2 regions of the Sinorhizobium sp. BJ1 genome follow, and region 1 is predicted to be linked to the other one. Evidence: riboswitches for the same ligand, from Rfam matches in the RefSeq annotation. Region 1 holds a riboswitch; the other holds the start of a gene.
The links. Region 1 has a riboswitch for FMN ahead of CO676_RS07630 (6,7-dimethyl-8-ribityllumazine synthase). Riboswitches for the same ligand answer to the same signal wherever they lie in the genome.
Positions count from the first base shown of each region.

Region 1 (15,793 bases):
CCGGGGCTTCGTCGCGCTTCGCCTGCCGAACGCTGACAAGCGCCCGGGTATAGTCTTCCCGCGGCGCTTCGATCACCTGCTTGGTGGTACCGTATTCGACGGTCTTGCCGTGACGGAGCACCATGATGTTGTCGGAGATCTGGGCGACCACCGCGAGATCGTGGGTGATATAGAGCGCCGCCGTGTGCGTCTCCTCGATGGCGTGCTTGATCGCCGCCAGCACGTCGATCTGCGTCGTCACGTCGAGCGCCGTCGTCGGCTCGTCGAAGACGATCAGCTCCGGGTTCGGGCAGAGCGCCATGGCGGTCATGGCGCGCTGCAGTTGACCGCCGGAAACCTGATGCGGATAGCGCTCACCGAAGGTTTCAGGGCTGGGAAGGCCGAGCACACGGAAGAGATAGAGGGCGCGTTTCTTCGCTTCCTCTCTCGACATGATGCCGTGGCGGAGCGAGGCTTCGATCACCTGGTCGCCGAGCTTGTGGGCCGGGTTGAAGGCCGCCGCCGCGGACTGGGCGACATAGCAGACGTGGCATCCGCGGACAGAATTGATGCCGCTGCGGTCGAGCTTCAGGATGTCCCGGCCATTGAGCAGCACCTCGCCGCCGGTGATGCGAACGCCCCCGCGGCCATAGGCGAGTGCGGAGAGGCCGATCGTCGACTTGCCGGCGCCGGATTCGCCGATGAGACCCAACACCTTGCCTTTTTCGAGATTGAAGGAGACGCCTTCGACGAGCGTCACCACTTTCGGCGGTTCGCCGGGCGGATAGCTCGTCGCCTCGATCTTCAGGTTCTTGACGGAAAGCAGATCAGGCATCGCCGCGCCCTCCTTTCAGGCTCGAGGTGCGCTTCATCAGCCAGTCGACGACGAGGTTGACGCTGATGGCGAGGGTTGCGATCGCCGCGCCGGGAACCAGTGCCGCGGAGATGCCGAAGATGATGCCGTCCTTGTTGTCCTTGACCATGCCGCCCCAGTCGGCGGCCGGTGGCTGGATGCCGAGGCCGAGGAAGGAGAGGGTGGAGAGGAATAGGATCGAGAAGGCGAAACGCAGGCCGAATTCGGCAAGCAGCGGCGACAGCGTGTTCGGCAGGATCTCCCGGAAGATGATCCACAGGCTGCCTTCGCCGCGAAGCCGTGCGGCCTCCACGAATTCCATCACCGCGACATCGAGGGCGACGGCGCGGCCGATGCGGAAGACGCGGGTGGAGTCGAGCACCGCCATCACCAGAATGAGGATCCAGAGATGCTGCGGCAGGACGGCAAGCACGACGAGCGCGAAGATCAGCGTCGGGACTGCCATCATCAGATCGTTGAAGCGCGAGAAGAGCTGGTCTACGAAGCCGCCGGTGACGGCCGCCGCGAAGCTCAGGATCATGCCGAGCGCGAAGGAGATCAGGGTCGCCGCCAGCGCCACGAAGATTGTTGTGCGGGCGCCGTAGATCAGGCGCGAGAGCAGGTCGCGCCCGAGATTGTCAGTGCCGAGCAGGAAATCGCCACCGGCTGGCATCCAGATCTCGCCGACGACGTCCCGCTCGCCGAAGGGGGCAATGAAGGGAGCGAAGAGGGCGCAAAGAAGGGCGACAGCAATGCCGATGATGCCGACCCAGGCGCTGATGGGGATAGATCGCAGGTTCATCGCGGGTGCCTCAGTCTCGGATTGGCGAGAATGGCGAGAATATCGGCCGCCATGTTGAGGAAAATGTAGAAGGCCGCGAAGATCAGCCCGCAGGCCTGCACGACCGGCATGTCGCGCACCGTCACCGCGTCCACCATGTACTGCCCCATGCCGGGATAGACGAACACCACCTCGACGACGACGACGCCGACGACAAGATAGGCGAGATTCAGCGCGATGACGTTGATGACCGGCGCCACGGCGTTGGGCGCGGCATGCCGCGCGATGATGCGGAAGGTGCCGAGACCCTTGAGTTCAGCGGTCTCGACATAGGCCGATGACATGACGTTGAGGATCGCCGCCCGCGTCATGCGCATCATGTGCGCTAGGACGACGAGCACGAGGGTTGCGACCGGGAGTGCAATCGCCGAGAGCCGCTCGGTGAAGGTCATGCTGTCGTAGACGGTCGCCGGGAATGTGGCGACGCCCAATTGGACGGCGAAGAACATGATCAGCAGATAGCCGATGAAAAATTCCGGCAGAGAGATCGCCGCCAGCGAAATCACGTTGATGATCTTGTCCGGTAGTCGATTGCGGAACTGCACCGCGAGCATGCCGAGGCCGACGGCAAGCGGCACGGAAATGAGAGCCGCGAAAAAGGCGAGAAAGAGGGAATTGCCGAGTCTCTTGCCGATCTGTTCGCTGACCGAGTTCTTGCTTGCCCAGGAGGTGCCGAAGTCGCCCTGAACGGCACCGCCGAGCCAGCTGAGATAGCGCTCGCTCCAGGGCCGGTCGAGGCCGAGATCCTTGCGGATGTTCTCGACTGCTTGCGGCGTCGCCGACTGGCCGAGATAGGTGGTGGCGAAATCGCCGGGGAGCGCCTCGATGCCGCCGAAGATCATCAGCGACACGGCGAAGAGCAGGCCGACGCTGAGGCCGAGGCGCTGAAGGATCAGCGCCACGAGAGGGCGGCGAAAGACGAAACGCCGCCAGAACGTGCCGCCGAGCTCGCCGGTGGCAGGGTTGGGCTTTGCTGGTACTCCGGAAAGCTCGGCGGAGCGCGGGTGTGTGTCACCCGCGGCCCCATCGGTCAGAACCGGACCAGTGATCGGTCCGCTCTCCATCGTCACGCGTCCAGCCACACCCGGGTTGCGACATAGCCGTTCGACATGTCGTTGCCGATATCGTGGACGTAGCCCTTCACCTGCTTGGTGGACGCGTTCACGAAGTCGTTGAACATCGGCAGGATCACGCCACCTTCGTCGCGGACCATCATCGCCAAGGTGCGGTACATGTCCTTGCGCTTGGCCTCATCCAGCTCGGAACGCGCTTGGAGCAGGAGCTTGTCGAAGTCCTCACGCTGGAAGCGGGTGTCGTTCCAGTCGGCGTTGGACAGGTAAGCCGTCGAGTACATCTGGTCCTGGGTCGGACGGCCGCCCCAATAGGAGGTGCAGAACGGCTGGGCGTTCCAGACATTGGTCCAGTAGCCGTCGCCCGGCTCGCGCTTGACCTCGATTTCGATGCCGGCCTTCTTGGCGCTCTCCTGGTAGAGAACGGCGGCATCCACCGCGCCCGGGAAGGCGACGTCGGAGGTGCGCAGCAGCACCGGCCCGCTGTGGCCCGACTTCTTGTAATGGAAGGCGGCCTTGTCCGGATCATAGACGCGCTGCTCGATGCCTTCCGGGAAGAGGGCATAGGTGTCGTTGATCGGGAAGTCGTTGCCGATCTTGCCGTAACCGCCGAGGATTCGCTGGACCATGGTCTCGCGGTCCATCGCCAGCTTCAGCGCCATGCGAAGGTCGTTGTTGTCGAACGGCGCGGTGTTGCAATGCATGATGAAAACGTAGTGGCCGCGGCCGGACGTGTTCAGGATCTCGACCGTCGGCGCGCGCTTCAGGAGACTGACCGTCTTCGGGTCGATGCGGTTGATAAAGTGCACCTGACCGGATGAAAGAGCGGCGATGCGTGCCGTCGCGTCGTTCATGGCGATCAGTTCGACCGAATCCACGTAACCTCGATCCGTACGCCAGTCGTCCTGGTTTCTTTCGAAAGTGGCACGCACGCCCGGTTCGAAGCTCGCGACCTTGTAGGGCCCGGTGCCGACCATGGCGTCGGGGTTGTCCATGCCGCCGTTCGGTTGGATGACGAGGTGATAATCGGAAAGCAGCAGCGGCAGGTCGGCATTGCCTTCGGTCAGCGTCAGCACGAGCTTGCCGCCATCGGCCTTGATTTCCTTGATGGATTTCATGACGCCAAGGGCGCCCGACTCCGACTTGTCGTCCGTGTGACGCTGCAGCGTCTTGACGACGTCCTCTACCGCCAGTTCCTTGCCATCATGGAATTTGACGCCCTTGCGGATCGTGAAGGTCCAGGTCGCCGCGTCGGCGGAAGGCTCCCAAGACTCGGCAAGCGCCGGCACGGGCGCGCCGGTCGTGGGGTGGCTTTCGACGAGCAGGTCGCCCCAGGTCCGAACGACGACGAACAGGAATTGTGAAAGCGCCTTTGCCGGGTCTTTTGAATCGGTTGCGGCCGCACCCTCGAGGCCGAGTTTCAGGTGCCCTCCGCGCTTCGGCTCCTGCGCTGCGGCACTGGTCGCAAACAGCGTGTTCGCGGTCGATGCGGCAATGCCTAACGCGGCAGCGCGCCCGAGAAACTCGCGGCGGTTCATTTTGCCCAGCATGACCTGTCGTGTCAGATAATCCTTGTAATCGCTCATTCCCCTGTTCCCTTTCGTTAGCCGGCATTCGCCGTTCATTGTGATTGGTAGAGACTGCGTATTGCCATCCTTTTTCGATGGCCCAAGGCACTGTACCGCTTGGATGTCCTTTCCTTTTATCCTCCCTCCTGTCTCGGGGGCGCTATAGGCTTCAACCAAAGGCTATCCGCTCGATGGAAGCTTGTAACGTCCTAAATGATCATTTCTTTCCATAAGTTGGCCTTGTGGACTCCAGTCTACGGCACCACGCCGCCATTCCGGGCCACCGGTCTCATCTCCCCTTCCAGACCGGATCGCGCTTCTCGGAGAAGGCTCGGGCTCCCTCCAGTTGGTCTTCGCTCGAATAAAGCACGTCGACCGTCTTGAACTGGCGACGGGTGATCTTGTTCATTGTCGTCTGGAAGTCGCGGCCCTCGGCTTCGCGCACCACCTCCTTGATTGCCGCATAGACGAGCGGCGGGCCGCTTTCGAGGAGGCGCGCGAGTTCCCAGGCGCGCTCCATCAGTCGACCTGGGGGCAGGATCTCGTTGACGAAACCCCAGCGATGCGCCTCCGCAGCTTCGAGCCAGCGCCCGGTCAGAAGCATGTCCATGGCGATGTGATAGGGGATGCGCTTCGGCAGCTTGATCGAGGCAGCGTCGGCGACCGTGCCGGAGCGGATTTCCGGTAGCGCGAAGGTCGCGTGTTCGGCCGCGAGAATGAGATCTGTCGAAAGGGCGATCTCCAGCCCCCCGCCGCAGCAGATGCCGTTGACGGCGGCGATGATCGGCTTGTTAAGGTCGCGGAGCTCCTGCATGCCGCCGAAACCGCCGACACCATAGTCGCCATCGACGGGATCGCCCTCCGCCGCCGCCTTCAGGTCCCAACCGGGACAGAAGAATTTCTCGCCGGCCGCGGTGATGATCGCCACCCGCAGCGCCGGGTCGTCACGGAAATCGCGGAAGATCTCGCCCAGGACCCGACTTGTCTTCAGGTCGATGGCGTTCGCCTTCGGCCGGTCGATCGTGACTTCGAGAATGCCGCCTTCGCGGCGGGTGAGGATCGGTCCGGTCATAGGCGTCATTTCCTCCGGCGGATCAAGGCATCGGCGGCGACGGCTCCATGGCCATCCGGCAATACCATAATAGGATTGATATCGAGTTCTTCGAGTTTGGAAGCGTTTGCAACGACATAGGATGCCGCGGCTGCGACAGTGTCTGTCAACGCCGCGACATCGCCCTTCGGACCGCCGCGATAGCCGTCGAGCAGTTTCCTGATTTTCAGGCCGTCAATTGCCGCCTTGATCATCGCTTCGGTGGCAGGTAGCGTCAGGATTGCGGAATCGTCGATCAATTCCACCAGGATTCCGCCAGCCCCGATGGTCAGCACCGGACCCGCCACCGGATCGCGCATCGCCCCGATGATCAGCTCGGCGACCGGCCTGGCGATCATTCTCTCCACCAGATAGCCGGAGGCGACCGATGCCATCGCTTCCGCGGCGGCGAGCACTTCTTCCCGGGTTGTCAGATTGAGCCTGACGGCACCGGCTTCGGTCTTGTGGGCAACGCCGAGACCCTTGAGTGCGACCGGGAAGCCGATGGTTTCGGCGACCTCTGCAGCTTCCTTCGGCGTTACAGCGGTTTTGCCTTGCGGTACAGCCACACCCGCTTGGGCGAGCTCCGCCTTGGCTTCAGCCTCCGTCAATGAGGTGGCATCGCCGCCGGCTGCTGCGGCCTTGACGAGAGGCGGCGGGGCCGGCCTTTCCCAAGCGGCGCCGATTGCGGCCGCTGTCTCGGCCGCCGCGAGGGCCTCGTCGACGCCGAAGAAAGGCACGACGCCTGCTGCGATCAAGGAGAGCGCGGTTTCTTCCGGCATGTTCTCGCCGAGGCTAGCGACGATGCCGGCGACGGCGCCTGTCGCGTTCGCCGCGTCGATCACCGCATCACAGGTCATCGCCCAGTCTTCGGCGTTGCAGCGGTCGAGGCGAGGGAAATCGAGCACGATCAGGTTCAGCGCGTAGCCGCCCCGCATCATGGCGGTGAAGGCGGCGGTCTGCTTCTCGCGATTGCCCCAGACGAAGGTGTGGTAGTCGAGCGGATTGGCGATCGTCACCATGTCGCCGAGACTTTCCCGCAGCGGCTGGCGCTGCTCGTCCTTGAGCGCTCGGAAGGCGACCTTGCGCCGGACGCCGGCATCCGCCATCAGCGAGGCTTCGCCGCCCGAACAGCTCATCGAGGAGATGTCGGCGCTGGGGAGGGGGCCATGAAGATGCAGAAGCTTCAGCGTTTCCAAAAGCTCCGGCAGCGTGTCGACGCGGCCGATGCCGAGCCGGGCGAGCACGGCCGAAGAGACGCGGTCATTGCCGGCGAGCGAAGCGGTGTGGGAAATCGTCGCGAGTTGCGCGGCCTCCGACTTGCCGATCTTCAGCGTCACCACCGGCTTACGCAATTCGCGGGCGCGGGTAGCGAGCCGCTCCAGCGCCTCGATACCGTCGAAACCTTCGATATGGAGCCCGACCGCGGTGACGCGCGGATCCTCGAGCACGGCGCAGGCGATGTCGGAGAGGCCGGTCTGCGCCTGGTTGCCAGCGGTCATCACATAGGCGAGCGGCAGCCCGCGTTTCTGCATCGAGATGTTACAGGCGATGTTGGAGGACTGGGTGAGGATCGCCACGCCGCGCTCGACGCGCAGCATGCCGTGCTGGTCCGGCCAGAGAAGCGCCCCGTCCAGCATGTTGATGAAGCCGTAGCAGTTGGGCCCGACGATCGGCATGTCACCTGCGGCGGCGACCAGCGCCTCCTGCAGGTCGTTGCCGTCGGCAAGCTCGCTCGCCGCCTCGCGGAAGCCTGAAGCGTAGCAGACCGCACCGCCGGCGCCGCGCGCCGCCAGATCGCGGATGATCTCGATGGTCAATGCGCGGTTGACGCCAACAAAGGAAGCATCCGGCGCCTCCGGCAGGTCGGCGACCGAGCGATGGCAGCGGCGACCGAGGATTTCATCCTCGCGCGGATGGACCGGCCAGATTTTGCCGGCAAAACCCATCCTGTCGCATTGTTCGATGACGCGGCGCGCCTCCTTGCCGCCGAAGACCGCGATGGAGCGGGGGCGGATGAGGCGGTCGAGGGAGCGGGGAGGGGCGGTCATCGATTGCCTCCCTCGCGAATAAAGACGCCTCGATCTTTTTTGCTGGGGGGAGGGGCTTTTTGAAAACGCATATCGATCAAGACCACCATCCCTCATGCCCCCAACGGCCTGAGCAGATCGCGGCTGATGATGTGCCGCTGGATTTCCGAGGTACCGTCCCAGATGCGCTCGACGCGGGCGTCGCGCCAGAAACGGGCGAGCGGCAGGTCGTCCATCAGCCCCATGCCGCCGTAGATCTGGATGGCTTCGTCGGTGACGCGGGCGAGCATTTCGGTGGCGTAGACCTTGGCAGAGGCGATCTCGCGGTTCGCCGGCAGGCCCTGGTCGAGCCGCCAGGCGGCCGACAGCGTCAAGAGGTCGGCGGCATCGATTTCGGTGATCATGTCGGCGAGCTTGAAGGAGACGCCCTGGTTGGCGCCGATCGGCTTGCCGAACTGCTTGCGCTCGGCCGCATAGGAGAGGGCATAATCGAAGGCGCGGCGGGCGCGGCCGACGGAGGTGGCGGCGACCGTCAGCCGTGTTGCGTAGAGCCAGTCATTGGCAAGATCGAAGCCTCTGTGAACTTCGCCGAGGATCTGCGAGGAGGGCAGCCGACAATCGTCGAAGGTCAGGATGCAGTTCTTATAGCCGCGATGCGAAACGGAGTTGTAGCCGTCGCGGATTTCGAAGCCGGGCGTGCCGCGATCGACGAGGAAACAGGTGATCTTCTTCTTCGGCCCGCGCGGTGTCTGCTCCTCGCCGGTGGCGATGAAGACGATGACGAAATCGGCGATATCGGCGTGGCTGATGAAGTGCTTGGTGCCGTTGACGATCCAGTCGTCGCCGTCCTGTCTGGCGAAGCATTTCATCCCGCGCACATCGGAACCAGCGTCCGGCTCGGTCATGGCAAGCGCGTCGAACTTGTCACCCCGGATCGCCGGCAGCAGGTAACGCTCGCGCTGCTCTTCATTGCAGGCCATCAGGATGCCGGAGGGGCGGCCGAAGAAGACGGTCAGGCCCATCGAGCCGCGGCCGAGTTCGCGCTCGACGAGCGTGAAGGTCAGGTGATCGAGGCCGGCGCCGCCGACCTCTTCCGGAAAGTTGCAGGCGAAGAAGCCGAGCTCCTTGCACTTGCGGGCGATGTCCTGGCCAAGCTCCCGCGGCACGATGCCGGTGCGCTCGACCTCGTCCTCGTGCGGATAGATCTCGGTCTCGACGAAACTGCGGACCGTATCGACAATCATCTGCTGTTCTTCGGTCAGTGCGAAATTCATGGTTCTCCCTCGTCGTTCTTGTCCGCCTGCGTTCGCCCGCAGATCGCTCCTCAACGATCCGCTGGTGCTTTTCCCCTCACCCTAGCCCTCTCCCCGGAGAGAGGGGACTTGGACGACTCGGCGTCTCCCTTCTCCCCGCTTGCGGGGAGAAGGTGGCGGCAGCCGGATGAGGGGCAGCCGCCTCAGGCGCTAGCGTTTCTGCCCCACGTACCGCCCTGCACCTTCCGGCGCGGCGAGCTTCGCGTGGCCTTCCGCGATCGGCTTCAGCTTCTCCAACACCGCGGCCGGCGCAGCGACAGACTTGCCGGCCTTGGCATCGACATGCAGCATCATCTGCTCGGCGGTGGCGATCACCTCACCAGAGGCGGCGTCATGAATCCTCGTGAAGAAGTGGATGCGCTTTTCGTCCGACGAAAGAATTTGCAGCGTCGTATGGAGTGCCTGGCCGAGCTTGGCCTCGCCGAGATGGCGGATATGCGTCTCGACGGTGTAGTAGCTGTGGCCCGCCTCCACATAGGCGAAGTCGACGCCGATCAGCCTGAGCAGCGCATCCGACGTGTCGCCGAAGAGCTGCAGATAGCGGTGCTCGGTCATGTGACCGTTGTAGTCGACCCAGGCGGCGTTGACCTTGATTTCGACCAGGCGCAGGGGGCCGGAAGCGTCGTACGTCTTCGACTGATTGCCGCCCTTCGCCCAGAGGCGCTTCTCGAAATCGGCGAGCAGCTTGCCGGCGCCCCAGCCTTCGCCGTCATTGCCGGCTTTCAGCGCCTGCATGATGCCGACGAGGTTTTCGTCACGGATGCGTTCGAGCTCGCGGATCGAGCGGCCGGCGGCCTGGGCGTCGGATTGCGCGCCGATCTTCTCGACGAGTGCGTCGTCGAGATCGACGACGTCGGTGAACTTGGTCCAGGGCCATTTGAGGCAGGGACCGAACTGGGCGAGGAAGTGACGCATGCCCGATTCGCCGCCGGCGATACGATAGGTCTCGAACAGACCCATCTGCGCCCAGCGCATCCCGAAGGAGTAGCGCATGACATCGTCGAGCGTCTCGGTATCGCAGATATCGTCCTGGATCAGCCAGAGCGCCTCGCGCCAGAGCGCTTCGAGCAGCCGGTCGCCGACAAAGGCCTCGATCTCCTTGGCGATGACGACGCCTTTCATGCCGATCTCGGCGACGGCTGCTTCGGCGCGCTTGATCGTTTCCGGCGAAGTCTGCTTGCCGCCGACCAGCTCCACCAGCGGCAACAGGTAGACGGGGTTGTAGGGGTGGGCCACGAACATACGGTCGGGATGCTTCATCTCGGCCTGCAGGTCCGATGGAAGCAGGCCGGAGGTGGAGGAACCGATCAGCGCGTCGGGGCGGGCGAAGGCATCGATCTCGGTTACCACCCCGCGCTTCAGTTCCAGCCGTTCGGGAACGCTTTCCTGAATCCAGTCAACGTCGTGGACGGCTTCCTGGATACTTTTGCAGAAGACGAGTTTGCCGCGCGGCGGCAGCGGGGCCATGGTCAGCATGCAATAGGCCCGCTCGGCATTGGCCATGACCTCGCCGATGATGCGCTCGGCTTCCGGGTGCGGGTCGAAGATGTTGACGTCGATGCCGGCGAGCGCGAACCGCGCCGCCCAGGCCCCGCCGATGACGCCGCCGCCGACACAGGCGGCCCTGGTGATGATGCTCATTCCCTCTCCACCCCGTTTGTTCCGTGGGGAGCCCCTCCCGGCCCTTCGGGCCACCCTCCCCACAAGGGGGAGGGATGGGTGGCTCCGGATCCTCTACGTCCCTCTTCGCTCCTTCGCCCTGCCGCTCGGTCTTTCGCAAGACTTGGCCAAGCATGCCGACGATGACTTCGGGTTTGCCGGCGCGGCAGACTAAGCCCCCCCTTTTGGGGAAGGGAGGGGTCTTGTCACCGCTTCGTCAGCTTCAGCTTCTCGCGGACCTCTGCCGGTCCGATGATCTTTGCACCCATGCCCTCGATTACCGACGCGGCCTTTTCGACGAGCTGACCGTTCGTCGCGAGCTGCCCCTTGCCGACATAGAGATTGTCCTCCAGGCCGACGCGGACATTGCCGCCGGCGAGGATCGCCGCTGCCGGATATGCGAGCGCATTGCGGCCGATCGAGAAGGCCGAGAAGGTCCAGTTCGACGGCACGTTGTTGACCATCGCCATGAAGGTGTTGAGATCGTCCGGCGCGCCCCACGGAATGCCCATGCAGAGCTGGATCAGCACCGGATCCTCGATCAGGCCTTCCTCGACGAGCTGCTTGGCGAACCAGAGATGGCCGGTGTCGAAGGCCTCGATCTCGGGGCGGACGCCGAGGGCGGTCATCTGACGCGCCATCTCGCGCAGCATCGACGGCGTGTTGGTCATCACATAATCGCCGAGCGAGAAGTTCATCGTCCCGCAGTCGAGCGTGCAGATCTCCGGCCGGCATTCGGCGACATGGGCGACGCGCTCGGTGGCGCCGGCCATGTCGGTGCCTTTCTCGTTGAGCGGGAGGGGGTTTTCGACATTGCCGAAGACGAGGTCGCCGCCCATGCCGGCGGTCAGGTTGAGGACCATGTCGACATCGGCGGAGCGGATGCGGTCCGTCACCTCCCTGTAGAGGTCGAGGCGGCGAGCCGGCGTCCCGGTTTCGGGATCGCGGACATGGCAATGGACGATGGCGGCACCCGCCTTGGCCGCTTCGATCGCCGCTTCGGCGATCTGTTTCGGCGTGATCGGAACGTGGCCCGATTTCGAAACGGTGTCCCCCGAACCGGTGACGGCGCAAGTGATGAAGACCTCGCGGTTCATGCTGAGCGGCATAGCTGTCTCCCTTTTCGTTGCACCCATTACGAGCCAGAAAAGGCGACGCTGCTTTCCATAAGTGGAGCGATCCTATACATTATCGGCACAAATGGGACGAAGTTTCGCCATGGACGCTCGGATTTCGCACGTGCAGCATATTGATTTATTGATCCTGCCGGAGACCAATCTCATTCTTGTCGCCTCCGTCGTCGAGCCGCTGCGCGCCGCCAACCGGATCGCTGGGCGGGCGCTCTATAGCTGGACGATGTTCAGCCCGGACGGCGAAGCGATCGAGACCAAAAGCGGCATCCCGATCCCGGTGTCCGGCCCCTTTCGGCCGCTGCGCGAGACGGCGCCGCTCTTCGTACTGTCGAGTTACAATTGGCGGCGCAGCGCCACCTCGCAGCTGAAGATGCTGCTGTCGCAGACGGCGCGGCACCGCGATGCGATGGCGGGGATCGAATCCGGTTCCTGGCTTTTGGCCGAGACGAGCCTCCTCGACAATTTTTTCGCCACGACCCATTGGGAAGACTTCGAGGATTTCGCCACCGCCTATCCGCAGGTGAGCATGGTTCGCGACCGTTTCGTCATCGATGGCAAGCGCATCACCACCGGCGGCTCGCTGCCGACGCTCGACCTGATGCTGGAACTGATCCGTCGTGCGCACGGCTATTCGCTGGCGCTCGAGGTCTCGCGCCTCTTCATCTACGAGCAGGAGCGCACGCGCGGCGACCTGCTGCAGGTGCCGGCGATCGGCAACATGCGCATTCTCGACAGTCGGGTCGGCGCGGCGGTCAAGCTGATGGAGGATACCGTCGAGGCGCCGCTGACACTCGCCAAGCTGGCACGCCGGATCGGCGTCAGCGCCCGGCACCTGCAAGACCTCTTCAAGGACACCATGGGGGTGGCCCCGCACGAGCACTACCTGGCGCTACGCCTCAATGCGGCGCGCCGCAAGGTGATCGAGACGCGAATAGAGTTTGCCGACATCGCGGCGATTTGCGGCTTCAACTCGTCGTCGTCGTTTTCGCGCAGCTACCGCGCCCACTATCGCGAGAGCCCGAGCGAGACGCGGCGGAGACTGAAGCTCAAGAGCTGATTCAACGACTTCAGAGAGTGATTCAGCGGAGGCCGTTTCCGTGAATTGAATCAGAGATTTATTGCCGGTTTGTCGGGAAGTGAATCATGCACGCGCCGCCTTGGCCGGAAGAGAACGAGGAAAAAATCCAATGCGCGATCTGGGGCTTGAAGAATTGATCAGGCAGGAACTCGGCGAGCGGCCGGGGCTCTCCGAAAAGCCGATGTTCGGCGGCCTGGCGTTTCTCGTGAACGGCAATCTCGTCTCCGGCGCCCGGGAGGACGGGATGCTGGTGAGGCTCGGCAAGGGCAATGACGGCTGGGCCCTGGCCCTCCCGGGCATTGCTCCGATGGTGATGGGCGAGCGTCGAATGCATGGCTGGGTGCGCGCAGGTGCCGAGGCCTATGGCGACGATGCCCTGAGGAGACGCCTGCTGGATGCGGCGCTCGGCTATGTGCTCTCGCTGCCGCCGAAGTGACCGCAGGCAGCGGCCCGGGGCGTAACGGGGGCGCGTTTTCACGCGCCCCCTCCTCAGATTTAGCGAAAGACGCCTCAGGCGTTGACTAGGGCGAGCTTGGCGCGCGCAGCGAGAATTTGCGCGCAGGCATTCGCAGCCTCCTCGCCCTTGACGACGAAATGGTCGCGGAAGAAGGCGATCAGCGGCTCGCTTTCCTGGAAGTTGTGGGGAGTGAGGACGGCCGAAAGCACCGGCACATCCGTGTCGAGCTGGACGCGCATCATACCGTCGAGCACGGTGCCGGCAACGAAGTCGTGGCGGTAAATGCCGCCATTGACGACGAAGGCGGTGCCGAGAATCGCAGAATAGCGTCCGGTCTTGGCGAGCTTCTGCGCATGCAGCGGAATTTCCAGTGCTCCCGGCACATCGAAGATCTCGACGTCGGCCGCGTTGCCGCCGAGCTTCGACCATTGCGCGACGAAGGCATCGACGCACTGGTCGACGATATCGGCGTGCCAGCGGGCGCGGACGATGGCGATCTTGGTGGAGGGGTGGGAAAGAATGGTCATGGTCTCAAGCCTTTCAGGGTTGGCATTTTTTCCAATGATCCCGTCGGGCGAACATGCATGCGCGGCTACCCCGCGAAAGGGGTTCGCACTGCTTGCTCTCTTCCATCCGGACTGTGACCGTCGGCTCCGGACTTCGACCGGATCTGCTGACCTTCAGGCACTGCATGATTCCTTTTAAGGGCGAAATCATGCAGCGACTCAAAAACTACAGCGACCCTTGCGCGTCAAACAGACGCGCGGCGCTGTAGGTGCCTGAAGCGCTCGCGGGCTTCGACCGTCGGATCGTTAGATCCACCGACCGCTACCGCCGGTGGGGAATTTCACCCCGCCCTGAGAACGCGTGCGACTATACACAGAGGTCGGCGCCGGTCAAACGCGCGCAACGACGAAAAAGCGAGAAATCACGACAGATTTCTTTCCGAACCTGGGAAGCCCAACAAAACATTCCGGCCCAGAGCTACTCCCGAATGACCAGCAGGTCCTTGGCGGCGAAGCGCAATGTCACATTCTCTCCCGCAACAGGGGGAGTGATGCCTGGGTCATTGAACATGTCGAACGAGATGACATCCTCGCCAACCCGCAGCTTGGTGCGGATCACTGACCCGAGGAAGCTCGTCGAGACAACTTCACCGGGAAGCGCTGTGTCGCCCCTCGCGCCCTCGGCGATGGACCCCGCTTCCGGCCGGAGCGCCAGCGAGATACCGTCTCCGCCCTTCAGGGCGGCGATCGGCTCCTTCAGCGAGATACGGTGTCCGCCGACGATCACGGCACCGGTGGCGGGGTCGGCCACCTTGCCTTCGATGATGTTGAGCGTGCCGACGAAGGAGGCGACGAAGCGGGTCGCCGGCGTATTGTAGATCTCGAAGGGGGTGCCGATCTGGTCGGCGCGGCCGGCGTTCATGACGACGATGCGGTCGGAGATCGAAAGCGCCTCCTCCTGGTCGTGGGTGACGAACACCGTGGTGATACCGAGCTGCTGCTGGATCTGCCGGATCTCTTCGCGCAGCGAGATGCGGATCTTCGCATCGAGTGCCGAGAGCGGCTCGTCGAGCAGCAGCACTTGCGGCTTGACGGCAAGCGCGCGGGCAAGTGCCACGCGCTGCTGCTGGCCGCCGGACAATTGATAGGGGAAGCGGTCCGCCAGGTGCTCGAGCTTGATGAGCCCGAGCATCTGCTTCACCCGTATATCAATATCCGTTTTGGAGGCGCCGGCGACCTTCAGGCCGAAGGCGACATTGTCCTGCACGTTCATGTTCGGGAAAAGCGCGTAGGCCTGGAACACCATGCCGATGTTGCGCTGGTTTGGTTTCAGCGTGCCCTGGTCCTTGCCATTGATGACGATCGAACCGCCGGACGGCGTCTCGAAACCTGCGATCATCCGCAGGACCGTGGTCTTGCCGCAGCCGGACGGGCCGAGGAAGGACACGAACTCTCCCTTGTTAATGCCCATGTCGAAATTATGGACGACCTGAACCGGGCCGAAGGACTTCTGGATATTGGTCAGTGTCAGGAATGCCATGTGATCAAGCCTTGGGCGAAACGGATTTCTGGAAACGGGAGACGAGCTGGAGCAGCCCCATGCTGAGCCAGGTGATGGCAAAGGCGATGACTGCGAGCGCCGAGGGCTCATAGGCCTTGTTGGCGCCGACGAGCTGCAGATAAGGACCGAAGGCCGGCCGGTTGAGCAACGCCGCCATGGTGAATTCGCCCATCACGATCGCGAAGGTGATGAAGGCGCCGGAAAGCACGCCGCTCATCACATTCGGGAAGATGCAGCGGAAGAGGATCGTCGGCCACTTGGCGCCGAGACTTTCCGCCGCTTCCGTCAGCGTCCTGACATCGATCGCCCGCATCGCCGTATCGACGGCGCGGTACATGTAGGGGAGCGACAGCGTCATGTAGGAGAACATCAGCAGCGCATTGGTGCCCGAGGTCGAGCCGGTCAGCGGCAGGATCGACGAGGAATTGTAGAGCCGGAGATAACCGAAGACGATGACGATCGCCGGGATGACGAGCGGCAGGAGGGTGACGAATTCCACCACCGGGCGGACCTGCGGCAGGCGCAGCCGCACCCAATAGGCCGTCGGTACGACGAGCAGCATGCCGAAGATGATCGTCAGCACAGCCATCAGCATCGAATAGCCGAAAGTCTCGCGGAACTGGATGTCGGAGAAAACCGATGCGTAGGCGTCGAA
Region 1 is NZ_NWTH01000004.1:302,258-318,050, forward strand. Features, by position in the region: gene CO676_RS07570 (ABC transporter ATP-binding protein) at 1-814, opposite strand, end outside; gene CO676_RS07575 (ABC transporter permease) at 807-1,634, opposite strand; gene CO676_RS07580 (ABC transporter permease) at 1,631-2,737, opposite strand; gene CO676_RS07585 (ABC transporter substrate-binding protein) at 2,740-4,329, opposite strand; gene CO676_RS07590 (carnitinyl-CoA dehydratase) at 4,601-5,383, opposite strand; gene CO676_RS07595 (acetate--CoA ligase family protein) at 5,389-7,452, opposite strand; gene CO676_RS07600 (acyl-CoA dehydrogenase family protein) at 7,545-8,705, opposite strand; gene CO676_RS07605 (carnitine 3-dehydrogenase) at 8,895-10,385, opposite strand; gene CO676_RS07615 (3-keto-5-aminohexanoate cleavage protein) at 10,610-11,512, opposite strand; gene CO676_RS07620 (GlxA family transcriptional regulator) at 11,622-12,593, shown strand; gene CO676_RS07625 (TfoX/Sxy family protein) at 12,724-13,050, shown strand; gene CO676_RS07630 (6,7-dimethyl-8-ribityllumazine synthase) at 13,125-13,598, opposite strand; FMN riboswitch at 13,689-13,940, opposite strand; gene CO676_RS07635 (ABC transporter ATP-binding protein) at 14,056-15,117, opposite strand; gene CO676_RS07640 (ABC transporter permease) at 15,122-15,793, opposite strand, start outside.

Region 2 (15,793 bases), on a different contig from region 1:
GGCGATGAAGGCGATCCTGAGGGTCGTTCCCGACCTGCCGGTCGACAGGCTGCACCGGATGGTCGTGGATGGCGACTTCGACACCGGCCGTCAGCTCAAGGATTTTCCGACCGCCAAGCTCGAGGGGCGAAAGATTGCCATTCTCGGCTACGGTAATATCGGCCGCGAAGTCGCCAAGCTCGCCAAGGCCTTCGGCATGAAGGTGGCGGTCTACGCCCGCGAGCATCACAAGCGCTGGATCGAGGCGGAAGGCTTCGAATATGCCGCCAATCCGGTTGCAGCGGCGAGCGGCGCCGACGTGCTCTCCGTCCATATCGGTCTTGGACGCCTGGATGCGGCGACCGGGATCTATTCCAACGCCGGAACCGTCGATGGGACGGTGCTCGCCGCAATGAACGACGGCGCGGTGCTGGTCAACTACGACCGGGGCGAGGTCGTCGATGCCGCCGCACTCGACGCGGCGTTGACGTCCGGCAAGATCGTGCATGCGGCGATTGACGCCGACCTCTTCAAGGACGCCGCGACCGGCAGGCTCAGCGGACCAATGCTGCCTTACCTGCCGCTCGAAGAGCGTCACAAGGGCAAGCTGGAGCTGCTGCCGCATGCGGCAGCCGACACCGACCATCCTTCGCGGGTGACCGGTGCGAAGCAGGCGGTCGACCAGATCTTCGACGTCATCCGCTTCAAGTCGGTCACCAATCTCAAGGGTGACCTGCCGGAGGGCTACGTGTCGGCCGGCAGCCGTACGCCCGCCGGCATCGGCCGGGTGACGAAGCAGGCGGTCACCGAGGTCGGTGGCAAGGCGGAGCTCCTGAAGGAACTGCGGCAAACCTCGGAAAAGGTCGCGGCGATCGTCGGCGCGCTCTCCGCCGTATCCGATCCGGACCATCGCGGCCGGATCATCGATCGCTACACCGGCCTGTTGGTCGAAAGTGCCGACCGGCAGCGGGCGCTGCTCGACCAACTCGGCCTCTATGGTCCGGCGGAGGCGTGAGACCTGTTGACCCAAGCTCAGGACATGATCAATCCACCATCGACGTTGATTGTCTGTCCGGTAATGTAAGCGGCATCTTCCGACGCCAGGAAAGCGACGAGGGCGCCGACTTCGGCAGGCGTTCCCGCCCTGCCCATCGGAATGCCGCGGACCCATTCGGCCATAAGTTCGCCCGGGCCGTATTCGCCGAGCATTTCGCCCCAGACCCGGTCATTATAGTCCCACATCTCGGTGTGGATGATGCCGGGGCAGATCGCGTTGGCGGTGATGCCTTCGCGGGCGAGCTCCTTGGCAAGGCTTTGCGTCAGACCGACGACGCCAAACTTCGAGGCGGCGTAGTGCGGGGTGTAGATGAAACCCTGGCGGGCCTGGCCGGAGGCGGTGTTGATCAGGCGGCCCTTCGTGCCGCTGGCGCGGAAGCGGCGGATCGCCTCCTGGCAGCACAGGAACACGCCCTTGGTGTTGACGTCGAGGTTCAGGTCCCATTCGTGCTCGGTGAGGTCTTCGACCTTGGCGATGGTGATGACGCCGGCATTCTGCACCGAAACGGCGATGGGGCCGAGATTCGACTCGGCCGCGCCGTAGGCGTCCTGCACGGCCTTGGCGTCGGTCACGTCCAGCACGAGGCCGATCACGTCTGCGCCGGTTTCCTGCGCGAGCGCCTCGGCGGCCGCCGGCGTGTCGTTCTCGATCGCAGCGATCGCGACCTTGGCGCCTTCACCGGCAAAGCGCTTGGCGATGCCGCGGCCGATTCCTTTGTTGCCGCCGGTGACGAAAACCGTCTGGCCTGCAAAACGTCTCATGGTCTTTCCTCCATAATGCGCAAGCAGGCCAAGGGCTGATCTCGGGTAAGATCAGGCCGTCAGCCTTGCTGCGGTGAACTTGTCGGTGACGAGCACATCGACAACGCCCAGTTTCAGGGCGCCTGCGATGGCCTTGGTTTTCGATTCGCCGCCCGCCAATGCCATGACGCGGTCGGCTTTCCTGAGATCTTCGAGCGAAATCCCGATTACCCGCTCGTTGAGCGGCGTTTCGACCGGCTTTCCGTCCCTGTCGTAAAAGCGGAAGGAAATTTCGCCGACGGCGCCGGCCTCGTTCAGCATGGCCAGTTCCTGACGGGAGAAGACGTTGCCGGAGCGGGCGAGGAGTTCGGACGGCTCCACCGCACCGATGCCGACGATCGCAAGGCTGAGGCGGCCGAATAGGTCCATCGTCTCGCGCACGACCGGGTCGGCCAGCATGACGAGTTTTGCCTCGCGCGAGGAGGTGATGCCCTGAACGAGCAGCAGCCGCGGCTCGCCGCCGGTCAGTCTCGCAAGACGCGCCGTCAGCTGCGTGGCGTGAGTCTGGACCGACGCGTCCCCCATGCCGCCCAGGATTTGCACGATGTATTTGGCTTTGGCGTTCTTCAGCGGGTGGATGTTGTCCACCATGCGCAGGATTGTCTGGCTCCAGCTCGAGACGCCGATGATCTCGTCCTGCTGCAGGGTAACTTCGACGAAATGAGCGGCTGCCTCGCCGATTCGCGCCATGATTGCGCCGTCGCGGTCCTCGGAACAGTCGATGACGATCGCCTCGGTCAGGCCGTATCGGTCACGCAGCGCGGTTTCAAGTTCGGCGAAAGTGCCGGGCGGCGGAATGACGGTGGTGCGGACGATATCTTCCTGCTCGGCCCGCTTCAGCATGCGCGAAACGGTCGCCTGCGACATGTGCATGATCTCGGCAATGTCTGCCTGCCGTTTGCCTTCGACATGATACATCTGCGCAACTCGGGCGATCAGTCGCAGCTCGTTGAGCCGTCCCATCGGGTCCTCCAGGGTGAATTTTTATTCACTCATAGTTGAAGGCGCGGAAAGGGTCGAGCGGTAGATTGCGTCCTGCCAGACCAGAAGCCTTTCCGTGGCGTCGCAAGCACGCGGAACAAGGGCATTGCCGGCGCGCGGCAGCGCGGCAATGGCGGCAAGATCGGGCCAGACGTCCAGTGAAAGACCCGCCAGATAGGCCGCGCCGAGGGCGGAGGCCTCGGGCGCGTCGCACTGGGTAATGACGTGGTTCAGAGTATCGGCCACGCACTGCATCAGGAAGGTGTTCTTGCTCGGCCCGCCATCCGCATAGAGGTGACCGAGCGGCGTCGGCGACTGCGCCGAGATGACCTTGAAGACATCATGGACCTGAAAGGCCATCGAATCCGTCACAGCGCGGGCCATCTGGGCGCGGGTCGTGTTGAAGGTGATGCCGGAGAACAGCGCCCGTGCATCCGCCTGCCAATAGGGTGCGCCGAGGCCCACGAAGGCCGGCACGAAGCCGGGGCCGCCGGGCTCAGCCGTTGCGGCAAGATCGGTCAGGGCTTGCACATCCGGCAGGCCGAGCATCTCGACCATCCATGGCAGAGCTGCGGCCGAGACGAGGATATTGCCTTCGAAGGCATAGGTCGGCTGGCCGCCGATCGACCAGGCGATTGTCGTAGTGATGCCCTGGTGCGGCGCGACGAAGCGGGGCAGCGTCGTCATGATCGACGAGCCGGTTCCGAAGGTCACCTTGCCGTCGCCGGGATTGAAGGCACCGTGCCCGAAGAGCGCTGCATGGCTGTCGCCGATGGCCGAGGCGATCGGAATACCATCCGGGAGCCCGGGCACATTTCTGGTCACGCCGAAGCGGGACGCGCTGTCGCGCACCTCGGGCAGAGTGGATTTAGGCACGCCGAACAGGTCGCAGAGCTCGTCGCTCCAGGCCTGACGGTTGAGATCGTAAAGCTGGCTGCGGGCGGCATTGGCGGCGTCGCAGGCATGCACCGCGCCATCCGTGAAGCAATGGATCAGCCAGGCGTCGATCGTACCCAGCCGGACCTCGTGTCCGGCGGGGACGCGATCGAGCAGCCATTTCATCTTGGGGCCGGGGAACATCGGGTCGATGGGGAGGCCGGTGAGCGCCTGGACGCGGGCGGCATGGCCCGCCGCGATCAGTTCGGCGCAGGCCGGCGCGCTGCGGCGGCATTGCCAGCTCACCACCGGGCCGAGCGGCTTGCCCGTTGCGGCATCCCAAACGGTGACCGACTCGCGCTGGTTGGAAATCGCGATGCCCAGGACGTCGACGGCAGGCCCGGCCTGCAGACAGGCGGCAATCGCCTCCTGCACCGATTCCCATATGCGCAGCGGGCTCTGCTCCACCCAGCCGGGCTGCGGGTGCTCGATGCCGACCGAAGACGAACCGCGCGACAGGATTTCTCCGCTCGTCGAAACGAGCACGGCCTTTGAATTCGTTGTGCCCTGGTCGATGGCGAGAATGGCGGTCGTCATGGCGGCTCCGGAAGAAATGGGGGCGCGGCGACAGGGAGGCTTTGCCGCGGCGCCCGGCACGAACTCTAAACGGGCAATATCAGACGCGTGAAGACTTCCGTGCGATCAGCGCCACGGCCGCTTCGGCAATGGCGGCGGGGGACATGCCGAATTCGTCGAGCAGGAACTCGGCCGAGCCGGTGGGGGCGAAGATGCCCGGAACGCCGAGGATCTTCATCGGCACGGGCGCTTCGGCCACTACGAATTCGGCAATGGCCGAACCGAGGCCGCCGATGATGGAATGTTCTTCCGCCGTCAGGATGGCGCCGGTTTCGCGGGCAGCGGCCACCACCGCCTCGACGTCGATCGGGCGGACCGTCGCCATGTTCAGCACACGCGCCTCGATCCCTTGCTCCGCCAAGAGGTTGGCCGCTTTCAGCATGCGGTGGGTCAGCGTGCCGTTGGCGACGAGGGTGATCGCGTCGCCGTCGCGCAGCCGGTTGGCCTTGCCCAGTTCGAACCTGTGTCCGGCCGGCAGCACGTCCGGGACCCCGACCCGCGACAGGCGGAGGAATACCGGCCCGTCGTAGTGGGCAGCCCATTCGACGGCCGCGGCCGTTTCGATCGCGTCGCAGGGCGCGATCACCGGCAGGTTCGGCAGCACGCGCGTCCAGGCGAAATCCTCGATGGAATGGTGCGTGGGGCCAAGCTCGCCATAGGCCATGCCGGAGGAAATACCGATCAGCTTCACATTGGCGTTGGAATAGGCGATGTCGGCCTTGATCTGCTCCAGCGACCGGCCGGTCAGGAAACAGGAGGCGCCGCAGACGAAGGGCAGAAGCCCGCCATTGGCAAGGCCGGCGCCGACGCCCACCATGTTCTGTTCGGCGATGCCGACATTGACCAGTCGCTCCGGCCACTTGGACTTGAACCCTCCGAGCTTGGAGGAGCCGACGGAGTCGTTGCAGACGGCCACGATCCTGGAATCGTCGGCGCCAAGGCGTTCCAGCACGGCAACGAAGGCATCGCGGCAGTCGTGCAGCTTGGGAGAGCTCATCACGTCTTTCATCACAGGACCTCCGAAAGCTCAGCGACGGCCATCTCGTATTGTTCGGCGTTGGGCACCTTGTGGTGCCAGTCGACCTTGTCCTGCATGAAGGAAATGCCGTGGCCCTTGTTTGTGTGAGCGACAATGCAGTGCGGGCGGTTGCTGCGCGATTCCAGCGCCGGAACGATCTCATCCATGGCGTTGCCGTTGATCTCGGTGACATCCCAGCCGAAGGCTTTGAGCTTGGCGGGGAAGGGGGCGAGATCGTTGGTGTCCTTCAGCGTGGCGCCCTGCTGAAAGCGGTTGTGATCGATGATCAGCGTCAGATTGTCGAGGCCGAACTGGGCCGCTGCGGCGATGGCCTCCCAGTTCGATCCTTCCTGCATCTCGCCGTCGCCGGTCATGACATAGGTGCGGTACTTGGCGTCGGTCAGCTTGGCGGCCTTCGCCATGCCAACCGCGACTGGCAGTCCGTGGCCAAGCGGCCCGGTATTGGTCTCGACGCCCGGAACCTTGTTGCAGTTCGGATGTCCGTTCAGTCGCGAATGCGGCTTCAGAAACGTACTGATCTCTTCCTCGGGCAGAAAGCCGCGCTTGGCGAGCGTCACATAGAGCGCCAGCGCCACATGGCCTTTCGACAGCACGAAACGGTCACGGTCCGGATGCTTCGGCTGATCGGGCCAGATTCGCAGCACGCGGAAATAGAGCGCCGTCAGAATGTCGATGGCGGACATTTCCCCGCCGATATGGCCAGCGCCGGCTTCGAAAACCGCCTGCAGATCGCGAAGTCGGATCTGTCGAGCGATGCGGTCGAGATCGTTCGGCTGCATGAATTCCTCGTAGCGAATAAATATACAGAGGTATATATATTTACACGCTATGGCGGCATGTCAAGTGGGAAAGCGCGACTAGCGACAGCGAAACAATTTGACACAACACGTTTCAATCGTGTACGCATTTACAGACGGCCATGAATATTTATGCTTAAGCTGCTTTGAGGAGGCCGAAGTAGGAGAGGAGGGCGCCATGCTTGCGACAGCGACGCAAAGACAAGGGTTCGCAGGCGGGATGTTTGCCTCGATGAGAGGGGCCACGGGTCCGCTGATCGGTCTCATCGTCCTGTGTCTGTTTCTCACCTTCGCGAGCGACAAGTTCCTTTCGATCAGGAACTTCCTCAACGTGCTCGATCAGATCACCGTATTGGGCATCATGGCCGTTGGCATGACCTTGGTCATCCTGATCGGCGGCATTGACCTTGCCGTCGGTTCGGTCATGGCGCTTGCGATGATGGTCCTCGGCTATCTGAACGTCGTTGCCGGCGTGCCGATGTGGCTGGCCATTCCGCTCGCTCTGCTGTCCGCTTCGCTGAACGGCCTGGTCGCGGGCGTTCTCATTACGCGCTTCAACGTGCCCGCCTTCATCGCGACGCTTGCCATAATGTCGATTGCCCGCGGCCTTGCAAACATGATCACCGACGGCCAGCAGATCATCGGTTTTCCGGCCTGGTTCAACACGATGGCCATCGTGCGCTTCGGCGGCTTCCTGACGCTGACGGTGGCGGTGATGCTGGTGGTCTTCGTTGTCGGCTTGCTCTACCAACGCTATCGCCACGGCGGGCGCACCCTCTACGCCATCGGCGGCAATGCCGAAGTGGCGCGGCTTGCCGGCATCAACGTTCAGCGGGCGACCGTGCTTGTCTACGTTGTGTGCAGCTTCCTGGCGGGGCTGTCCGGCATGGTTCTGGCGGCGCGCCTGGACTCGGTCCAGCCCTCATCCGGCGTCTCTTACGAGCTCGACGCCATCGCCGCGGTCGTCATCGGCGGCACGTCGCTGTCCGGCGGCACGGGCGGAATCGGCGGCACCATCATTGGCGTGCTCATCATCGGCATTCTGCGCAACGGACTCAACCTGCTGAGCGTATCCCCGTTCATGCAGCAGGTGATCATCGGCGGCGTCATCGTCCTGGCGGTCACCGCCGAGACCTATCGCAAGCGGAAATAGTCTGTTCGCCCCGTTCGCGAAGTCGAAGGCGGGGCAGTGAAAACGGTCCGCAATGGTGCGGGCCGGCAAAAGGGAGGTGGCCTCCTGCAAAGCCGGGAAATCCACCAAAGGAGGAGAAACCATGAAATTGACCAAACTGCTGCTGGCGGCAACCACCGCTGCGGTCCTGATGTCCCCGCTCGGTGCATCTGCCGCGGAGGTCAAGAAGATCGGCCTCGCCGTTCCGAACCTTCAGGCGGACTTCTTCAACCAGATCAAGCTCGGCGTCGAGAAATACGCGAAGGAAAAGGGCATCGACGTCGTTGTGGTCGATGCGAAGAACGACACGGCCACGCAAGTCAGCCAGGTGCAGGACCTGATGACGCAGGACATCAACGCGTTCATCTACATTCCGGCCGGTGCGGCCGCTGCTGCCGTGCCGACCCGCCTTGCCCGTGAAGCCGGCATCCCCGTGATCAATGTCGACCGCGTTCCGGAGGGAGCGCCGGGCGATACCTTCATCGCCGGCGAGAGCGTTGATTCCGCCTATGCCGTCTGCAAGCACATCATCGAAAAGGCTGGCGGATCGGGCAAGATGGCGATCATCCACGGCCAGAAGGGCACGACGCCGGAAGTCGACCGCTTCACGGGCTGCAAGCGCGCCATCGATGAGAATCCGAGCGTGGAACTCGTCTCCCAGCAGTGGAGCAACATGTGGTCGGCGGACGAGGGCTTCTCGATCGCGCAGAACATGCTGCAGGCAAACCCCGACATCAAGATCATCTTCGGCCAGGCGGACGGCCTGGCGATGGGTGCGGCCAAAGCCGTGGACGTTGCCAATCTCTCCGACAAGGTCATCATCGGCGGCTATGACGGCGACGTCTCTGCTCTCGAATATCTTGCCAAGTGCAAGGGTCCGTTCATCGCCACTGCCACGCAGAGCACGCAGAAGATGGGCGTTCTTGCCGTTGAATCCGCGCTTGCCGTGGCCGCCGGCCAGAAGGTGGAAGAGCGACAGACCCCGAACGCCGTGCTGACGACCTGCGAGAACGCTCCGGAATTCGTGAAGAGTCACCCGTAACCTGTCTCGATACGAAAGGCTGAAGCGCCATGACAACCCGCTCTCCTATCCTGTCGCTCCGTGGAATCCAGAAGTCCTACGGTGCGATCGAGGTCCTGCACGGTGTCGACCTCGACATTTATCCGGGAGAGGTCGTGGCGCTACTCGGTGAAAACGGTGCCGGAAAGTCGACCCTGTCGAACATTATTTCCGGCACCGTGCAGCCGTCCGCCGGTGAAATGTCCTGGCTTGGGGCAGCCTATGCTCCCGCCAATCCCCGTGCTGCGATGGACGAGGGGGTCGGGATGATCCATCAGGAGCTGAAACTGCTCCCGAAGCTGTCCATCGCGGAGAACGTTTTCGTAGGCCGCTATCCGATGAAGGCGGGTCGGGTCGACCGCAGGGCCATGGAGGAACGGGCGCGCAGCGGACTCAAGCGGCTCGGTCTCGATGTCTCGCCCGACCGCCTCGTCGAGGGCCTTTCGACCGGCAAGCAGCAACTCATCGAAATTGCCAAGGCGTTGACGCTCAATGCCCGCCTTTTGATCCTGGACGAGCCGACCGCCGCGCTTGGCGGCGAAGAAACCCAACTCCTCTTCCAGCAGATCGCACGGCTGAAGTCGGAAGGTGTGGGCCTCGTCTACATATCGCACAGGCTGGAGGAAATCCGCCAGATCGCCGATCGCATCGTGGTGATGCGTGACGGTGCCAAGGTGAAGGAATTCGACAGCGGCGATGTGCCAATCCGCACCATAGTCGAGGCAATGGTCGGGCGTTCGCTCGAGCGCATGTTCCCCGCCCTGCCGGCGCCTCAGGAAGAGGTGACGCTTGACGTGCGCAACCTCACCTCGCCGACGAATGCATTCCGGAATATCAGCTTTTCAGTCCGCAAGGGCGAAGTGTTCGGCATCGCCGGCCTCATGGGCGCCGGCCGCACCGAACTCGTGCGCGCCTTGACCGGCGCCGATCCGATTTCCGGTGGCGAGGTTCTCCTGCATGGCAAGGCCGTCACGCCCCGCTCGCCCATCGACGCGATCCGCAATGGGATCGTTCTCGTGCCGGAGGACCGCAAGCTTCAGGGCGTGGTGCTCGATCATTCGATCGCGGAGAACATTGGCTACGCCAACTTCGGAGAAATCGCTCGCAAGGGCTGGATTTCCTCGCGCCGTCTCCACCAGTTCGCCGACGAGTACATCAGGAAGTTCGGCGTGAAAGGCCGTGGTCACCAGAACGCGGGCGAGCTTTCCGGCGGCAACCAGCAGAAAGTGGTGCTCGCCAAATGGCTTGCGCGCAAGCCGCAGGTCGTGGTGCTCGACGAACCGACGCGCGGCATCGACGTCGGCGCTCGATCGTCGATCTACGATCTCGTCATGGATCTCGCCCACCAGGGCGTCGCTGTGATCGTGGTCAGTTCCGATCTCGAAGAGGTTCTCGGGGTCTCAAATCGAATCATGGTCATGGCACAGGGCAGACAGACCGGTATCCTCGACCGCAAGGAGGCAAACGACGTCTCGGTCATGGAACTGGCAACCATCTAAACGAGGAATACGTCATCATGTCCGAAATCACGCTCAACGCGCCCAAGCTATTCGATCTCTCCGGAAACGTCGCCCTCGTGACGGGCGCTGGCAGCGGCATCGGCCAACGCATCGCTATGGGGCTGGCGCAGTTAGGGGCGGAGGTTGCTCTGCTCGATCGCCGCACCGACGATGGGCTCGCGAAGACGGCGGAATTCATCGCCAGCACGGGGTGCCGCAGCATCCAGATCGCCGCCGACGTGACCAGTGGTGCGGCGCTCAACGAGGCGGTCGCCCGCACGGAAGTCGAGCTGGGCGCGCTCACTCTCGCCGTCAACGCTGCCGGCATCGCCAATGCCAATCCGGCTGAGGAAATGGAGGAAAGCCAGTTCCAGACGATGATGGACGTCAACTTGAAAGGCGTTTTCCTGTCCTGCCAGGCGGAAGCCAGGGCGATGCTGAAGAACGGCCGCGGGTCGATCGTCAACATCGCCTCGATGTCCGGCGTGATCGTCAACCGTGGCCTGAACCAATGCCACTACAACGCCTCCAAGGCCGGCGTCATCCATATGACGAAATCGATGGCGATGGAATGGGTGGGCCGCGGCATCCGCGTGAACACGATCAGCCCCGGCTACACGGCCACGCCGATGAACACGCGGCCGGAAATGGTGCATCAGACCAAGCTCTTCGAGGAGCAGACGCCGATGCGGCGCATGGCGACTGTCGACGAGATGGTCGGGCCCGCCGTTTTTCTTCTTTCGGATGCGGCGACGTTCGTTACCGGCGTCGACCTTCTGGTCGATGGTGGCTTCTGCTGCTGGTAAATATCGCGAGGCCGGCCGGAGCCGGCCTCTTGCTTTTTACCGCAGGAATTCCGTATCTACGTTTGTACTCAGGGCGGGGTGAAAATCCCCACCGGCGGATATCCGGAGCGATCCGGGAGCCCGCCAGCGCTTCCACAGATAGTGGAGGGTCAGCAGACCCGGTGAGAGGCCGGGGCCGACGGTTACAGTCCGGATGGAAGAGGACAATGCCTGCAAAACCGCTCCTTACCGGGCGGCGCGGGCTTGTTCGCCCAAGGGATGAATAGCGGCTGAAACGCCGCGGTTTAACGCCAATGCTGGCTACCCTTGAAAGGCAAATGGAATGGCAATCTCGAAAATTGAAGACGCAATCGCGGCACTGGCGCGCGGCGGCATAATCGTCGTCGTCGATGACGAGGACCGGGAGAATGAAGGCGACATCATCGTGGCATCGGACGCGGTAACGGCTGGAACGATCGCTTTCATGATGAAGCACGCCCGTGGGTTGATCTGCGTTGCGATGGAAGGAGAGCGTCTTGATGCGCTCGAAATTCCCCTCATGGTTCCGCAAAACACCGAGCTGCATAAAACTGCATTCACAGTCTCCGTTGATTATCTGCCCGGAACCACCACCGGGATTTCCGCAGCCGATCGGGCCGCGACGGTTCAAGCCCTCATGAATCCCGCTGCGCGTCCGGCGGATTTCGCCCGGCCTGGGCATATCTTCCCGTTGCGGGCGCATCCCAGGGGTGTGCGCGGCCGGCCGGGGCATACGGAGGCCGCAGTGGACCTGGCACGCCTCGCCGGCAGGTCCCCATCGGGCGTCATTTGCGAAGTTGCCAACGACGATGGAACGATGGCTCGGCTTCCCGAGCTCGTCCTGTTCACTGAAACGCACCGGCTTCCCTTGATCACCATCAGGGACCTGATCGCCTATATTGGAGGCCAGCAGCCGGCTGACGCGGCGCAGGCTGCGTAATCCGGGTCAGCGTTCACCTTGGAGGCAATCACTACCTCCAACGGTTCAAAGGATCCTCCGCCAAGCGGCGGCGCGGGCTCACGCGCGGCTTGCCGATCTGGCGGAACGAGCTCACATATGCCCGCCGGAGTGGCAGGAATCGTGGTGATGCCCTTTTCGCTGCAGTGAGCCGAACCCCGTTGTTTTGAACAACAACAACAACAATTGACTTTAGAAACGCCGCGCGTATTCTATGCCAATTGGTATGACCACTTGGCCACCAGCCGCGAACCTGCCGTGTGGCCTGCAGCGAGGATGCGATGTTCTCTGCCGTGGAATCGCGCCGCCTGTATCGGCAGGTGGCGGACCAGATGCGAGGCCTGATCGAACGGGGTGAACTGGCGCCTGGTTCCCGGCTTCCGGCTGAGCGGGAGCTTGCGCAGAAGCTGGGGGTGTCCCGCCCGACCGTTCGGGAAGCACTGATCGTGCTCGAGGTCGAAGGCTTCATCGATATCCGCATGGGGTCGGGCATCTATGTCACGGCGCGGCATGCCCCCTCGGCCGATGTGCCGCCGGAGGATTTCGAGGGTCCGTTCGAATTGCTGAGGGCCCGGGCCGTGGTCGAATGCGCAATCGCCGAGGAGGCGGCCCGACTGGCGCGCGCCGAACATATCGAAGTCCTCGACGACAACCTCGCGCGGATGGCCGCCGCGCTCGAAGATCGGCGCCAGGCGCTCGCCATCGATCGCGAGTTCCATGTCATCGTCTCGAGCATCATCGCCAATCAGACGCTGAACCGCTTCGTCGGCAGCATCCACGACATGCGCATGACGCCCTATTTCGAGAAGCTCGCCAGCTATTTCGAGAACACCGGGACCTGGCGGGCCGCGATGGAGGAGCATCGCGCCATCCGCGATGCGATCGCCGCGGGCGATCCGGCTGCCGCACGGGCCGCGATGCGCGCGCATCTCGATCAATCTCAGCTTCGCCTGTCGGCCAGCTTCGGGGAGGAGTCGTCCGACAGCACGATACCGGCCGCATGGAGGCGTGCCGAAAATTAGTAAAGCATGCATTGATTTCACTTTGGGAGGAGAAAGAAGATGAAGGCCAGACTATTAACGCTATTCGGCGCAACCGCCGCCATCCTTGGTTCGGCCCTCGCCGCACAGGCCCAGACCGTGCTCAAGTGGGCGCATGTCTACGAGACCTCTGAGCCGTTCCATACCGAATCGGTCTGGGCCGCCGAGGAGATCGGCAAGCGCACCGAGGGACGTTACAAGGTCGATGTCTATCCGGCCTCGCAGCTCGGCAAGGAAGCGGATCTGAACCAGGGTTTGAAGCTCGGCACGGTCGATATCATCATTTCCGGTTCGAGTTTCGCGGCGCGCGAATATGCGCCGATCGGCGTCACCTATTTCCCCTATACGTTCCGCGACCCCGCCCATCTGATCGCCTATACCAAGAGCGATGTCTTCAAGCGCCTGGCAGCGGGCTACGAGGAGGCCTCCGGCAACCACATCACCGCGGTCACCTATTACGGCACGCGCCAGACCACATCGAACCGGCCGATCGCCAAATGCGCCGACATGCAGGGCCTGAAGATGCGCGTGCCCGATGTCCCGGCCTATCTCGCCATGCCGCGGGCCTGCGGCGCCAATACGACGCCGATCGCGTTCGCCGAGGTCTATCTGGCTTTGCAGAATGGCACGGTCGAAGCCCAGGAAAATCCGCTGACGACGATCGAGGCGAAGAAGTTCTTCGAAGTGCAGAAGCATATCGTCCTGACCGGCCACATTGTCGACCACCTGAACACGGTCGTCTCGAAGTCGCTGTGGTCGCAGCTTTCCGATGCCGACAAGCAGATTTTCACCGAGGTGATGCAGGAGGCTGCCGAGCGCGGCACCAAGATCATCGAGGAGCGTGAGAACGCTCTCGTCAAGACCTTCAAGGAGCGCGGCATCGACGTGAGCGAAGTCGACAAGGCTGATTTCGAGTCGACAGTGATGGAGAAGGTGGCGCTGGAGGACTTCGGCTACAAGAAGGAAGACTGGGAGGCCATCCGCGCCGTCAAGTGAATCCTAGATGCCGGCCGCACGCCATGCGGCCGGCATCCGCCAACCCTTTGCCGGATGATCGCCATGTCCCAGGAAGTCCACTTGCAAGTGACGCCGGAGGAAATTGCCCATTCCTTCGACGAGGCCCCGCCCGCCGCGGATATTTCGAGCTATGCCTTCGAGGATTGGGTGACGCTCGCCATCTTCTGGATAATGACGGGGTGCGTGTTCCTGCAATTCTTCACCCGTTACGTGCTCAATGATTCCTACGCCTGGACGGAGGAGATCGCTACCAATTGCCTGATCGGCGTCGTGTTCCTGGGCTCCGTCATGTGCGTGCGCGTCTCGCGGCACATCCAGGTCGACGTGCTCTATCACTATTTACCGGGGCCGGTGGCGCGGGCGATGGCGATCTTCGTCGATCTCGTGCGCATAGGCTTCTTTGCCTATGGCTGCTGGCTGATGTGGCGCTACGTGTCGATCGTCGCCCATGAACGCATGGTGACGGTCGATCTGCCGCGCAACATCGTCTTCTACAGCGTGATGGCCGGCTTCGTGATGATGCTGGTCCGCTCGATCCAGGTCTTCGTCGCCAATCAACGCCGCGGCTATTCGGTTCTCGAAAAGCCCGAGGAATTCCAGAAGGTCGAGGGCTGATCCATGCTCCTGCTCGTTGGTTCGTTTCTGGTGCTGATGGTGGTCGGTGTGCCCGTCGCCATCTCCATGGCCGTGGCGTCGGTGCTCTATCTGGTCTTCTACAATGTCGCGCCCGACATCATCGCGGCACAGCGGATGATCGCCGGCGTCGAGAGCTTTCCGCTCTTGGCGGTGCCGTTCTTCATCCTGGCCGGCAACCTGATGAATTCAGCCGGCGTCACCGGCCGCATCTATTCCTTCGCCGTTGCGCTCGTCGGCTGGATGAAGGGTGGGCTGGCGCAGGTCAACATCATCGGCTCGGTGATCTTTTCCGGCATGTCGGGCACGGCGCTTGCCGATGCCGCCGGCATCGGTACGATCGAGATCAAGGCGATGAAAGATCACGGCTATCCGGTGGAAACCGCCGTCGGGGTCACCGCCGCGTCGGCGACGCTCGGTCCGATCTTTCCGCCGTCGCTGCCCTTCGTCATCTACGGCATGATGGCGAACGTCTCGATCGGCGCGCTGTTCATGGCCGGCATCGTGCCCGGCGTGGTGATGACCGTGCTGATGATGCTGACGGTGGCGGTCTTTGCCTACAAACGAGGATGGGGTTCGGACACGCCTTTCGAGATCACGCGCCTGCTGTCGGCTTCGCTCGAAGTGGTCGTCGTGCTTGCGGTGCCTGTCGTCATCTATCTCCTGATGTCGGCCGGCCTCTCGTTGAACGCCGCCGTCGGCCTCGCCCTTCTCGCGCTCCTCGCGCTTGATTGGTACTTCGATTTCTCCGCGGTCATGGCGCTGATGACCCCGGTCATCCTGATCGGCGGCATGACGATGGGCTGGTTCACGCCGACGGAAGCGGCCGTGGCCGCCGTTCTCTGGTCGCTGTTCCTCGGTCTGGTTCGCTACCGGACGATGACGATGTCGACGCTTGCCCGGGCGACCTTCGACACGATCGAGACGACCGCATCCGTGCTGTTCATCGTCACCGCCGCCTCGATCTTCGCCTGGCTGCTCACCGTCAGCCAGGCGGCCCAGTTGCTCTCGGGTGCGATCCTGACCATCACCGACAACAAGTGGGTGTTCCTGATCCTGGTGAACCTCTTGATGCTGTTCGTCGGCTGCTTCCTGGACACGATCGCGGCGATCACCATCCTCGTGCCGATCCTCTTGCCCTTGACGGCTCAATTCGGCATCGATCCGGTGCATTTCGGTCTGATAATGACCCTCAACCTGATGATTGGCCTGCTTCACCCGCCGCTCGGCATGGTGCTTTTCGTGCTGTCGCGGGTGGCCAAGCTTTCGGTCGAGCGGACGACCATGGCGATCCTGCCCTGGCTCCTGCCGCTCTTCATCGCACTCATCCTGATCACCTTCGTCCCGGCGGTCACGCTGTGGCTACCTGGTGCAGTCGGGCTGATCCGATGATGGTGGGAGCAATCAGGCAGGCGCGTGTCGCCCG
Region 2 is NZ_NWTH01000008.1:92,725-108,517, forward strand. Features, by position in the region: gene CO676_RS13670 (NAD(P)-dependent oxidoreductase) at 1-994, shown strand, start outside; gene CO676_RS13675 (SDR family oxidoreductase) at 1,012-1,797, opposite strand; gene CO676_RS13680 (sugar-binding transcriptional regulator) at 1,849-2,799, opposite strand; gene CO676_RS13685 (FGGY-family carbohydrate kinase) at 2,821-4,290, opposite strand; gene CO676_RS13690 (transketolase family protein) at 4,370-5,338, opposite strand; gene CO676_RS13695 (transketolase) at 5,338-6,147, opposite strand; gene CO676_RS13700 (ABC transporter permease) at 6,344-7,318, shown strand; gene CO676_RS13705 (substrate-binding domain-containing protein) at 7,440-8,378, shown strand; gene CO676_RS13710 (sugar ABC transporter ATP-binding protein) at 8,408-9,895, shown strand; gene CO676_RS13715 (SDR family oxidoreductase) at 9,913-10,701, shown strand; FMN riboswitch at 10,762-10,910, shown strand; gene ribB (3,4-dihydroxy-2-butanone-4-phosphate synthase) at 11,024-11,659, shown strand; gene CO676_RS13725 (FadR/GntR family transcriptional regulator) at 11,959-12,699, shown strand; gene CO676_RS13730 (sialic acid TRAP transporter substrate-binding protein SiaP) at 12,739-13,713, shown strand; gene CO676_RS13735 (TRAP transporter small permease) at 13,777-14,349, shown strand; gene CO676_RS13740 (TRAP transporter large permease) at 14,353-15,759, shown strand; gene CO676_RS13745 (L-idonate 5-dehydrogenase) at 15,759-15,793, shown strand, end outside.
Region 2: linked by a shared signal. The riboswitch ahead of ribB (3,4-dihydroxy-2-butanone-4-phosphate synthase) and the one ahead of CO676_RS07630 (6,7-dimethyl-8-ribityllumazine synthase) in region 1 are both predicted to bind FMN.